3 regions of the Desulforamulus aquiferis genome follow, and region 2 is predicted to be linked to each of the others. Evidence: riboswitches for the same ligand, from Rfam matches in the RefSeq annotation. Region 2 holds a riboswitch; each other region holds the start of a gene.

Region 1 (3,279 bases), on a different contig from region 2:
CCTTTTTAGAATGCTGTTAATGTGTTCTTTATACTAGACGGAGATTTTAGTAAAGTGTTTCACTAAACCTAGGGCTCATTTATTGGGAATTATAAACTTATTTTAGTTAATTGGTAAATAGTAGAGCCTAACTTAATAGCAAGGATTTATCAATTCAAAACACTTTTACAAAATAAATGCAGGAAGCCTGCAGTAGTTCTTTGTGCCCGTTCAAGGAGAATTTCAACGGTCTTTTCAATAGAAGTAATTTGAGCATTTTCCGAAACTGTGGGTAAATAGATTGACGAAAAAAATGCATTTTCCCTTACCCAATCACTTGCTGAATTAATAATTTTATAAATGCCGCAGGAATTAATTGCGAAGTCTTCATAGTGTTTGCGAGCCCAGTACTCAAAATATTGGTGTCCATTGAAAACAAGACCACTGGCATGATGGGGAACACAAAGGTCCTGCATAATATGGGTGGCTGCTCCCAGGTAAAAAATTGCCTGCTCACGATACCCCCTCCGCCACATCTCAACTGCTCGGTTGAAATAGGACTGACACTCTGTCGGTGCATCCGGGCCATTCCAAAGACCTGCACCTACATGGGGATTGTAATAGTGACTGATGTATTTAAAACCTGTATCACACCAGATGGCACCTTCGTTCAAGGAGTCAACGCCGGATTGTAACAACAAGGCCTCTTTTCGAAGACCATCTCTTTTCAAAATTCCTATGGCCTGTAGGTTGCAGAAACGGTGAGTGTTTCTTTTACGGGGAGGATTTATTACTGCTTTAATTGGCAGGGCTACATTTAACATTAGACGAGTACAGTTCCAGGTAGCCTGGGATAGAGTCATAGATATTCTCCTTAATTTAAAGCAGTGTTTTTCGAAGCAATTTTAATTGTTTCCAAATACATAAAGAATTATTAGAAATATTTACATCTTTATAGAACTTTAGGCAATAAGTGAAATAATTATCTAGTTTTTGCAGGAAAGTGGAAACTTTTGGCGAATTAAATTTATACGATATTAAGAAACGCCTAATTTCTTTTTGGGAAAACGGGGGAACCAATCTTTTGGGGGTGAACTACCTCGGTAGCGGGCTACTTTCGGTCCGAACCCGTCAGCTAACTCCGTAGGCGTAGAAAGCGGGGAAGTGTAGTTGACATTTAGCAAGCGCATCGGGACATGGGTGGTTTTAGTGTCTTTGCCATTAATACTACTGGCGAGTCCGGCAATGGCAGCCCAAGTAACAGTGGAAAAAGGAGATACCCTTTGGTCAATTGCAAATAAGAATGGTACCACAGTGGATGTACTTCAAAATTTAAATAATCTCAGTAGTACAAATCTGCAACCGGGCATGATTCTGGAGCTGCCTGAACAAGCAGCAAACCAGCAATCCTTTAGAACCCTTACTGAAGAGCAGAGACAAGAGCAAGAGCTGGCTTCCAGGGGAATAGTTGACAGAGCACAGGCAGTGTTGGAATATGCTAAAGAATATATTGGGGTAAGATATCGTTCCGGTGGGGATACACCGGCGGGGTTTGATTGTTCCGGTTATGTTAAGTATGTTTTTAAGAATTTTGGTATAGACCTAGTGCACACTGCAGCCGGACAATATAATTCAGGTACTATTATTAAAAAAGAAGAATTACAACCAGGTGATTTAGTATTTTTTAATACCGGTGGTAATGGGATAAACCATTCAGGTATTTATATCGGGGATAATAAATTTATTCATTCTTCTAGTTCCAGAGGAATTAGGATTGACTCAATGAATGACAACTATTGGGGACCTCGATATAGAGGCGCCAATAAAATACTTTAAGCAACAGTTAAACCTCAGGCTTCCTGAGGTTTAACTTATTCATTAAAACGATTAAAGGTGGATTATAGGGCTTATCCTCTGGATTTTTCTGAGATTGTCCAAAACCATATTTTGTAAGTTTGTGCCTTGCTTTTTAGTGTAGCTAAATTGGTTGGAAATATGGTAAACTCCATTAGTAATAAAAATTCAGGAGGATACTATGAAAAAATACACTATTTTGGTAGTCATGATGATCCTTTCTCTTATAGTAGTTGGGTGTGGAAACAGTAAAACTGATCAGGAGGCAGCACCTGTCCTAGTAGAACAAGAACCGTCTCCTGAAAGAGTTAAGGTTGTCCTGTATTTTGCTAATGAGCAGGCTGATGCCCTTGTACCTGTTGAAAGAGAAATTGACAAACCTAATGATATGGTGGTAGCACTCGTTAATGAGCTTGCTAAGCCTGATAAGCTGAACCCGGTGATACCGGAGGGAACAGAATTGATCTACTATCAAAAGGATGGAGATACCATTACCTTAAACTTTAATCAGGCTTTAGCTAATATGCAGGGTAGCACCGGGGAATTCATCGCTGTAAACGCTATTGTTAATACCATTACCCAATTGCCAGAATTTAATAAAGTGCAGTTACTGGTAGAGCGCAGCCCCTTAACAACAGGGCATGCTGTTTATGATAAGCCTTTGGTAAGGGACGAAAGTACCATTAATAAATAAATCACAGCCCTCTGGATGATTTTATCAGTCAGAGGGCTGGGCTATATTTATTTACTTGGATGAACGTTTTGCTAAAATGGTGGAGAGATAGTTTGGCTTAAGAGCCTCCTGGCTTGTTAAATTGTAATGAATTGACTCTTCAGGGTGGCCGCACTTGCTGATCATCACGGCATTATCAGCGAGGTTATTAGTCTGGAGACTTTTAATGATTCCTGGGAAATCCTTTGAAACCTTCATTAAGACCACTGTGTCTGAAATAGCAAGGGCACGGTCTAAATCCTTTCGTTCACAGGTAGCCGGTACAATGGAGATTATATCATTGGTATCTGCAAGGGGAAACCCAAGCCTGCTGGCGGCTGCACAAAAGGACGTGATACCTGGAATTGTTTCTATCTGGGCAGCCTTTTTAGAAAGTAACCTGTATATATAAATATAGGTGCTGTAAAGCATTGGGTCACCAAGGGTTAGGAAGGCTACTTTTTTGCCTAGGTTTAATTGGTTTAATATCTCATTCGAGCTGCTTTCCCAGGCTGTATTTAAGGTTTCCTCCTCGTAAACCATGGGGAAAACCAGTTCCAATATCTCTGCATCAGGTTTTAAATAAGGTGAGGCAATATCCAATGCCAGACTTGACCCCTTTTTTTGAGTTCTTGGCCCTATCACCACATCAATATTTTTTAAGATATTTACAGCTTTAACTGTAATCAGCTCGGGGTCACCGGGACCTACACCAATGCCATATAAAATTCCTT
Region 2 (3,279 bases):
GGTACAAGGGAAGGGTGGTAAGAACCAAGACATCTCAACAAGATCTGTTAGATAAAATTCTGAGTCATAGTAACCAGGTTGGTGAACCTGTACATCATCAAATGATGAATTTTGATGCCCTTTCAGCTCTAATCCGAGTATTAGATTTTTGTGCCAGGGAGGGCGTTGCTTTATCAGAATTATTGTCGGAAATACCTGAGTTTTATCTGCAGAAGAAAGAGGTTGAAGTGCCGTGGGAAGCTAAAGGCCGTGTGATAAGGAGACTTATTGAAGAACAGGCGGATAAAATGGAATTGCTGGACGGGGTAAAAGTGTATCACCCCCATGGCTGGGCGTTGGTGCTACCGGATCCAGAGGAGCCAATTTGTCGAGTTTTCACTGAGGGTATATCCATGGAGGTTGCAGAGGAATTAACAGACCTATATGCCCAAAAAATCAATCAAATAGCCAGAGCCTGACCTTTTGGTTAGGCTCTTTGCCTTATTTGAAAGGGAAAATCGTATCATTGTCGAATAGATAAGTGAATTATCCAGGAAGAGAGGGGTTGTATTTCTTGCGGGGGCTTTATCAAGATGATCCCTATTTGTTGCAGTTTAGGTCTAAAGTTACAGGAAGCATTGCTGAGGAAGAAAAGACCGGAATCTTAATCGAAAATACTGTGTTTTACCCAGAGGGTGGTGGTCAACCATCGGATCAAGGAAATTTGGTCTGTGCTCGTCGATCCTACGAGGTATTACATGTTGAAGAAAGAAATGGCCAAATTATCCACTGGATTGCCGGTACAGCCATGCCTTCTTTGGGAACTGAGGTATTAATGACGGTAGATGCGGAAAGACGCAGGGATCATATGCAGCAGCATCATGGCCAACATATTATTTCTGCTATTTTTGAGCAGCAGTATGGCTTTGAAACAATTGGCTTTCATTTAGGACAAGAAACTTGTACCATTGATCTAAAAACCTCGAATCTATCGCCAGAGCTTTTAAAAGAGGCGGAGATAGAGGCTAACAACATAGTTATGGAAAATTTACCAGTAAAGACCGAGTATTACCGAAGAGATCAGCTAGCCCCGGAGCTGATGGCAAAGCTTCCTTCGGAACAGACGGAAGTCCGCCTCGTTATTATACCCGGTATAGATGAAAATGCCTGCTGTGGTACTCACCCTAGATATACCGGTGAGGTTGGACCCATAAAACTACTGAAGACTGAAAAGGTGAGGACTCATGTGAGACTCCACTTCATATGCGGCCTAAGGGCGGTCATTTGGATGCAAGGGACAGCAAACCTGCTGAAAGATTTAGAAGATGCCGTTGGTGCAGCGGGAAGCGAGGCTGTCACAAGAATAAACAAACGGGAGCAGGAAATTAAACAGTTCCAAAGGGAGCGCAAAGAGCTATTAAAATTCAAATATCAAGCTATTGCCGGAGAACTAAGGAATAAAGCCCAAAGGATAAATGACGTTACATTAATAATTCAGCATATTGATGATGCAGATATGGATATGCTTCGAGGATTAGCTTGTTCCTTGAATCTAGAGAACCAGGTGACGATATTAGCCGGAGGCCAGGGACCTTTTAATGTCGTTTTCGCCTGCGGTCAAAGTACTCCCGTTCCGGCCAGCAAATTGGCAGAACATATTTGGCCTTTACTAAAGGGAAAGGGTGGCGGAAGCTCCGGTTTTGTTCAGGGGGCGGCACAGGAACTGCCCCTTGACCGGCTTACGGAAGAAGTAATACATTTAATAAAGAATAGTTAAATTAGGATAGGGCCTTTAGCTTAAGTATTTATCAAATATTATAAAAAAAAGATGTACAACTTTAAACAATAGGAGTAATATTTACTTGTAACAACTAAAAATTAGCGCTGAATTCATTTGAAGCGGGGGAACCACTTTTTTGGGGTGAATCCATATTTGGTAGGGTTAAGCTTCAACCCGAATCCGTCAGCTAACCTCGTAAGCGTAGAAGTGCTGTTCCATATTATTAATGGGATTTCTTTGCAATGCATAAACTAACGGCACATGTGTCGTTAGTTTTTTTATGAGAAGGAGATTGTAAATGAAACAATTTGCAATTATTGGATTAGGTAGATTTGGCACAAGTGTTGCTACAACCTTAATAAATATGGGTTATGAGGTTCTAGGAATTGATGTTAATGAAGAAAGAGTTAACGAATTAGGGGATAAGTTAACACAAGCGGTGAAGGTTGATGCTATAGATGAACCTGTTTTAAAAGCCCTTGGCATTAGAAATTTTGATGTGGTAGTCGTTGCCATAGGAAAGAATATCCAAGCAAACATACTAGTCTCAGTAATGCTAAAAGAAATGGGTGTAAACAAGGTAGTAGCTAAGGCACAGACTGATTTGCATGGTAAAGTGCTAGAGCGTGTAGGGGTGGATAAAGTAGTATACCCTGAACGGGATATGGGTATAAAAGTCGCCCAGGCCCTTGTTTCTAAGAACATAATGGATCAGATTGCGCTCTCCCCGGAGCATAGTTTGGTGGAGATGGCTGTGCCGCCTGATTTTATTAATAAATCCCTTGAGAAGTCAAATGCCCGACAAAAATATGGAGTAAGTATCTTAGCCATTCGCAGGGGAGTAGAGATCATTATTTCACCACACCCCAGTCAAGTAATGCTGGAGGGCGATATCCTGGTGGTTATTGGTAAGAATGAAAAGCTTCAAAAGTTTGAAACTATTGATATTTAGAAGCCCTTTGGAGGCAAAATGATGGCATTTTCAAAAAAAATCAACCCTCCCTTCCTCATCATTATTGGCTTTGCAATAATAATATTTTTGGGAACCCTTTTATTGTCATTACCTATAGCGTCGTCCACCGGTGAAAGCCTTGGATTTTTAGATTCGCTATTTACTGCAACTTCAGCTGTATGTGTAACTGGGCTGGTTGTTTTTGACACTGGTTCAGACTATACTTTGTTTGGTCAAATTATTATTATGATTTTAATTCAACTAGGCGGCTTGGGGTTTATGACCTTCGGGGTTACTACAGCAGTTCTATTAGGGAAAAAAATAGGTTTAAGAGAAAGGCTGTTAATTCAAGAATCAACTCATTCTATGTCAAATTCTGGATTAGTAAGACTAGCATTAAATATATTATTTATTTCCTTACTTTTTGAATCAATTGCTACATTGATTTTAACAATAAACTGGTATGAAGAAATGGGACCTTTGAAGTCATTTTATTATGCATTGTTTCATGCAGTGTCGGCATTTAACAATGCTGGTTTTGCACTATGGCCGGATAGTTTAACACGCT
Region 3 (3,279 bases), on a different contig from region 2:
CTTCGCCATCAATAATTACTTTGTTCCTAATTATTTTAGCGTTGGTTATTTCCACATCACACATGCACTTGTGAACCTTCTCAATATCGGGTTTATCCCTGGGTAGTTCAAATTCCTGGTCGATAAGTACCTGCTTTGTCCGGGAACCAACAACATGCTCCAAAGTCATAACTTCAGATTCACACTCAAAACCTTCTGGACATTCCACCAAGGCGTCAACTTCAACTTCCTCAGTTACCCTTACAGTAACCATTATTACCGCAGCAACATCCCAATCATCGGCACATTTGGGGTCTCTGGTCAGGCTCACATCCTCTACTACAATGTCAACTTCAACTTCCATGCCCGGTCTGGCACCTGGAACATCAACAAAGTCGGTAAAGTCTAGTTCCTCATGAAAGGTGTGAACAGACTGATCCTTCTTAAAGGCCTCGTACATAACTTCCAGCTTTAAAACGCCCTCAACAACTACCTTGTTGGGAATTATGTTTACTTTTTTAAGCCTTCCTACTGCATAGGTTGAAAGGACCCTGTCAACCTCTGGCTTAGCTTCTGGTACAGAGATAGTACCACGCACTATGGTCTGCTCAGTATTTTCAGCGACTACCTCTTGCACCCTGAGCTTCTCTGTTCTCAGCGGCATGGTTGTGGCTCTTTCATAGGTGCGTGATTTGCGGTACCGCGACTTAGACAGTTTCTTCATGGCCATTTATCGTAGCCTCCTTTCAGAATATCTCCTTAATATATATATTGGATTGGCTGGAGAAATGTGCTGAAAATGTGGTCAATCCTTAAGAAAAAGCAAAAAAACAGGAGGAAATATATCCTCCTGCTACCTTATTGTGGTAATTCTTTTCATTTTCCTATTGCTTGCTTGTCTATCCTTGTTATCTAGTCCTTTATATCTCGTTACCTACGGGCAAACATTTGTACCCAGATATAACCATAGCCATTGTAACTTTGGGTAATCCCTACACCCAGTTCATTAAAGTTGGCGTTTAGAATATTGGCCCTGTGTCCAGGGCTGTTCATCCAATCCTTCATCACCTGCTCAGCGGTCCTCTGTCCCATGGCGATATTTTCACCTGCAGCAGTATAGCTTATCCCATATTTTCTCATCATATCAAAGGGTGAGCCATAAGTAGGAGATGTATGGGAAAAGTATTTCTTCTGCAGCATGTCCTGGGCTTTTAGCTGTGCAACCTGGGTTAAATCCTGTTTAGCCACCACGGGCTTTAATCCTTGCTTTGCCCTTTCTACATTCACCAAATCTACCACCTGCTTCTGAAGATCCGTCATAAAAGACTCAGAGGGGGCTGGCTGGGGCGCTGGCTCTGGTGTTGGTGTTGGTGTTGGTGTTGGTGTTGGTGTTGGCTGTGGAGTTGGCTTAGGCGCTGGTTGAGGCGCCGGCTGTACCTGGACATTTTTCTTGGCAGCTAGAAGCTGTACGCATAGCAAACCATTTTTAGTATCAGTAATAACTAACCCTATGCTGTTATACTTGCTATTTAATAGGGACTGACTTGCATACTTTGCTAGTTGCTTATCAACAAGGGTTTTTACGTCTGCGCCGCTAACCATTGTTTGTCCAAGGGAGCTATAGCCACCGTTTACTGCAATCTGATATAGCATAGATTGCCCAGGAATTTGACCAGTTGACTGATAAGATTTTAAATTTTTAGCAGCTTGGGCAGATAAATTAGCATCATAAACTAATGCCGGAAGACCTGCTTTGGTTCTGGCCTGGTTAATTTGCTCTACCATTTTGAGTTCGTCTCCTGCAGCGGCCTGGGCAGGCTGAGGGGACATTAGAGGCAACAGAATTGCCAGCAGGAACAAGGTAGCCAAAAACATAGGTGCTTTTCTTAACCGATAATACATTCTTTTCTCTCCTTTTTGCCTCCGGAGTTAGCTGACGGGTTCGGGCAAGGATAACCCTACTTTTGAAAAAGATTCACCCCAGAATCGGTTCCTCCGTACCCAGTTGTCTAGGATTCGGCTTGTTATTAGCTATACCGGTAAATTCCGGTTAAATAGCCTGTCCTTACTATACACAAAAAATGGGTTATCTTACAAAACCCGTAATCCCTGTAAATATTTTATTATGTATGCTGAATAAGGTTATTGTCGAAATTTCTGGTTTTTTACTCACTATTAAACACCTATACCATACATTACCATGAAACAAAAACCCCGGGCTCAACGTCCCGGGGTTTAAGCATATTTTATAGGTCTATGTTTAATTTGTCCAGTACTGTTTTTATGTGGTTAAAAACTGTAACCTTATCTGAACCGGCAAAGAGAAGACCTACTGCTTTATTGCCCTCTGTGAGCACCAGGGAACCACTGTCTCCCCCCTGGGATTTCATATCTGTAATCACCTGGTCAGAAAAATGGGCTGAGTTTTCATCATCAAGTTTAACGTCCAGGGTGACTGCCACAGCCGTTACCTTCCCCCTGGTGATACCGGTCGTGCGGCCACTTTTAACCACCGGCATTCCCGGTTTTGCCTCAGCAATTCCGTTAACTGGCCCCAGTCCAAGGATCTCCTCGGTAATTAAATCCGGACTCATGGGGCGGGCAACGGCGCAATCCACAATATTAGCTGGGCCGCCCCGTTTAAAAAACTTTAAATCATAGCTGGGTCTGATGGCATGCACAAATACATTAGCCAACCTGGCTGCTCCGTTAGCTATGGGACAAGTGGCAGGGGCTTCCCCCTTTTGCATAGGTATATATCGAACCAGTGTTGCTATGCGGTTATCCTTAGTTCCCCCGTCATACTCTCCAGGTTGAAAAACTGGATCTCCTATTGCGGCTCTCCCATCATTTCCACTGGAAGCATTAGCCAGGATATGGTTGTTTGATAAAATTAGTTTTTCCCCATTATTCCTATCCCTTACAACTGCTCCAAAGGTCCCGGCACTAACCCGATAATGGCCAATACTGAGTCCCGGCTGAGCCGGCCTGCTTACTTTCTTTCTATCCACATCCAGCAGCCTTACCTCGCCAATTTCAATAACATCTGTTTCCAGTCCATTAATTTTAAATGGCACTTGCTGCTCCCTGGAAAGGTTTTCCATGGGCTCTTTCTTTTTGACAAAAACAATAATTGCCGGCTGCTCAGTACGGGTCATTCCCACCTGCTTGTGACCGACTCCCACTCCAACCACATTCCTCATGCTTAATAATTTCCACCTGGCACGGTCCAGGGTTTTGATAAACTTATCCATAAAGGAAATCCCTCCCTAAAAAATCCTAGACCATCTTATGCTGGAC

What was found. A riboswitch is a leader RNA that binds a small molecule or an ion and turns the genes downstream of it on or off. The one in region 2 is predicted to bind cyclic di-AMP.
Region 1: linked by a shared signal. The riboswitch ahead of P6N53_RS03910 (C40 family peptidase) and the one ahead of P6N53_RS14560 (potassium channel family protein) in region 2 are both predicted to bind cyclic di-AMP.
Region 3: linked by a shared signal. The riboswitch ahead of P6N53_RS12625 (CAP domain-containing protein) and the one ahead of P6N53_RS14560 (potassium channel family protein) in region 2 are both predicted to bind cyclic di-AMP.

Annotation. Positions count from the first base shown of each region.
Region 1 covers NZ_JARPTC010000004.1:137,434-140,712, reverse strand. The annotation lists gene P6N53_RS03915 (zinc dependent phospholipase C family protein) at 150-842, opposite strand; cyclic di-AMP (ydaO/yuaA leader) riboswitch at 1,015-1,145, shown strand; gene P6N53_RS03910 (C40 family peptidase) at 1,189-1,815, shown strand; gene P6N53_RS03905 (GerMN domain-containing protein) at 2,015-2,527, shown strand; gene cobI (precorrin-2 C(20)-methyltransferase) at 2,579-3,279, opposite strand, start outside.
Region 2 covers NZ_JARPTC010000021.1:176,121-179,399, forward strand. The annotation lists gene P6N53_RS14550 (mannose-1-phosphate guanyltransferase) at 1-458, shown strand, start outside; gene P6N53_RS14555 (alanyl-tRNA editing protein) at 545-1,756, shown strand; cyclic di-AMP (ydaO/yuaA leader) riboswitch at 1,852-1,976, shown strand; gene P6N53_RS14560 (potassium channel family protein) at 2,058-2,711, shown strand; gene P6N53_RS14565 (TrkH family potassium uptake protein) at 2,733-3,279, shown strand, end outside.
Region 3 covers NZ_JARPTC010000019.1:58,833-62,111, forward strand. The annotation lists gene P6N53_RS18820 (DUF3794 and LysM peptidoglycan-binding domain-containing protein) at 1-709, opposite strand, end outside; gene P6N53_RS12625 (CAP domain-containing protein) at 910-1,881, opposite strand; cyclic di-AMP (ydaO/yuaA leader) riboswitch at 1,883-2,011, opposite strand; gene P6N53_RS12630 (chymotrypsin family serine protease) at 2,226-3,233, opposite strand.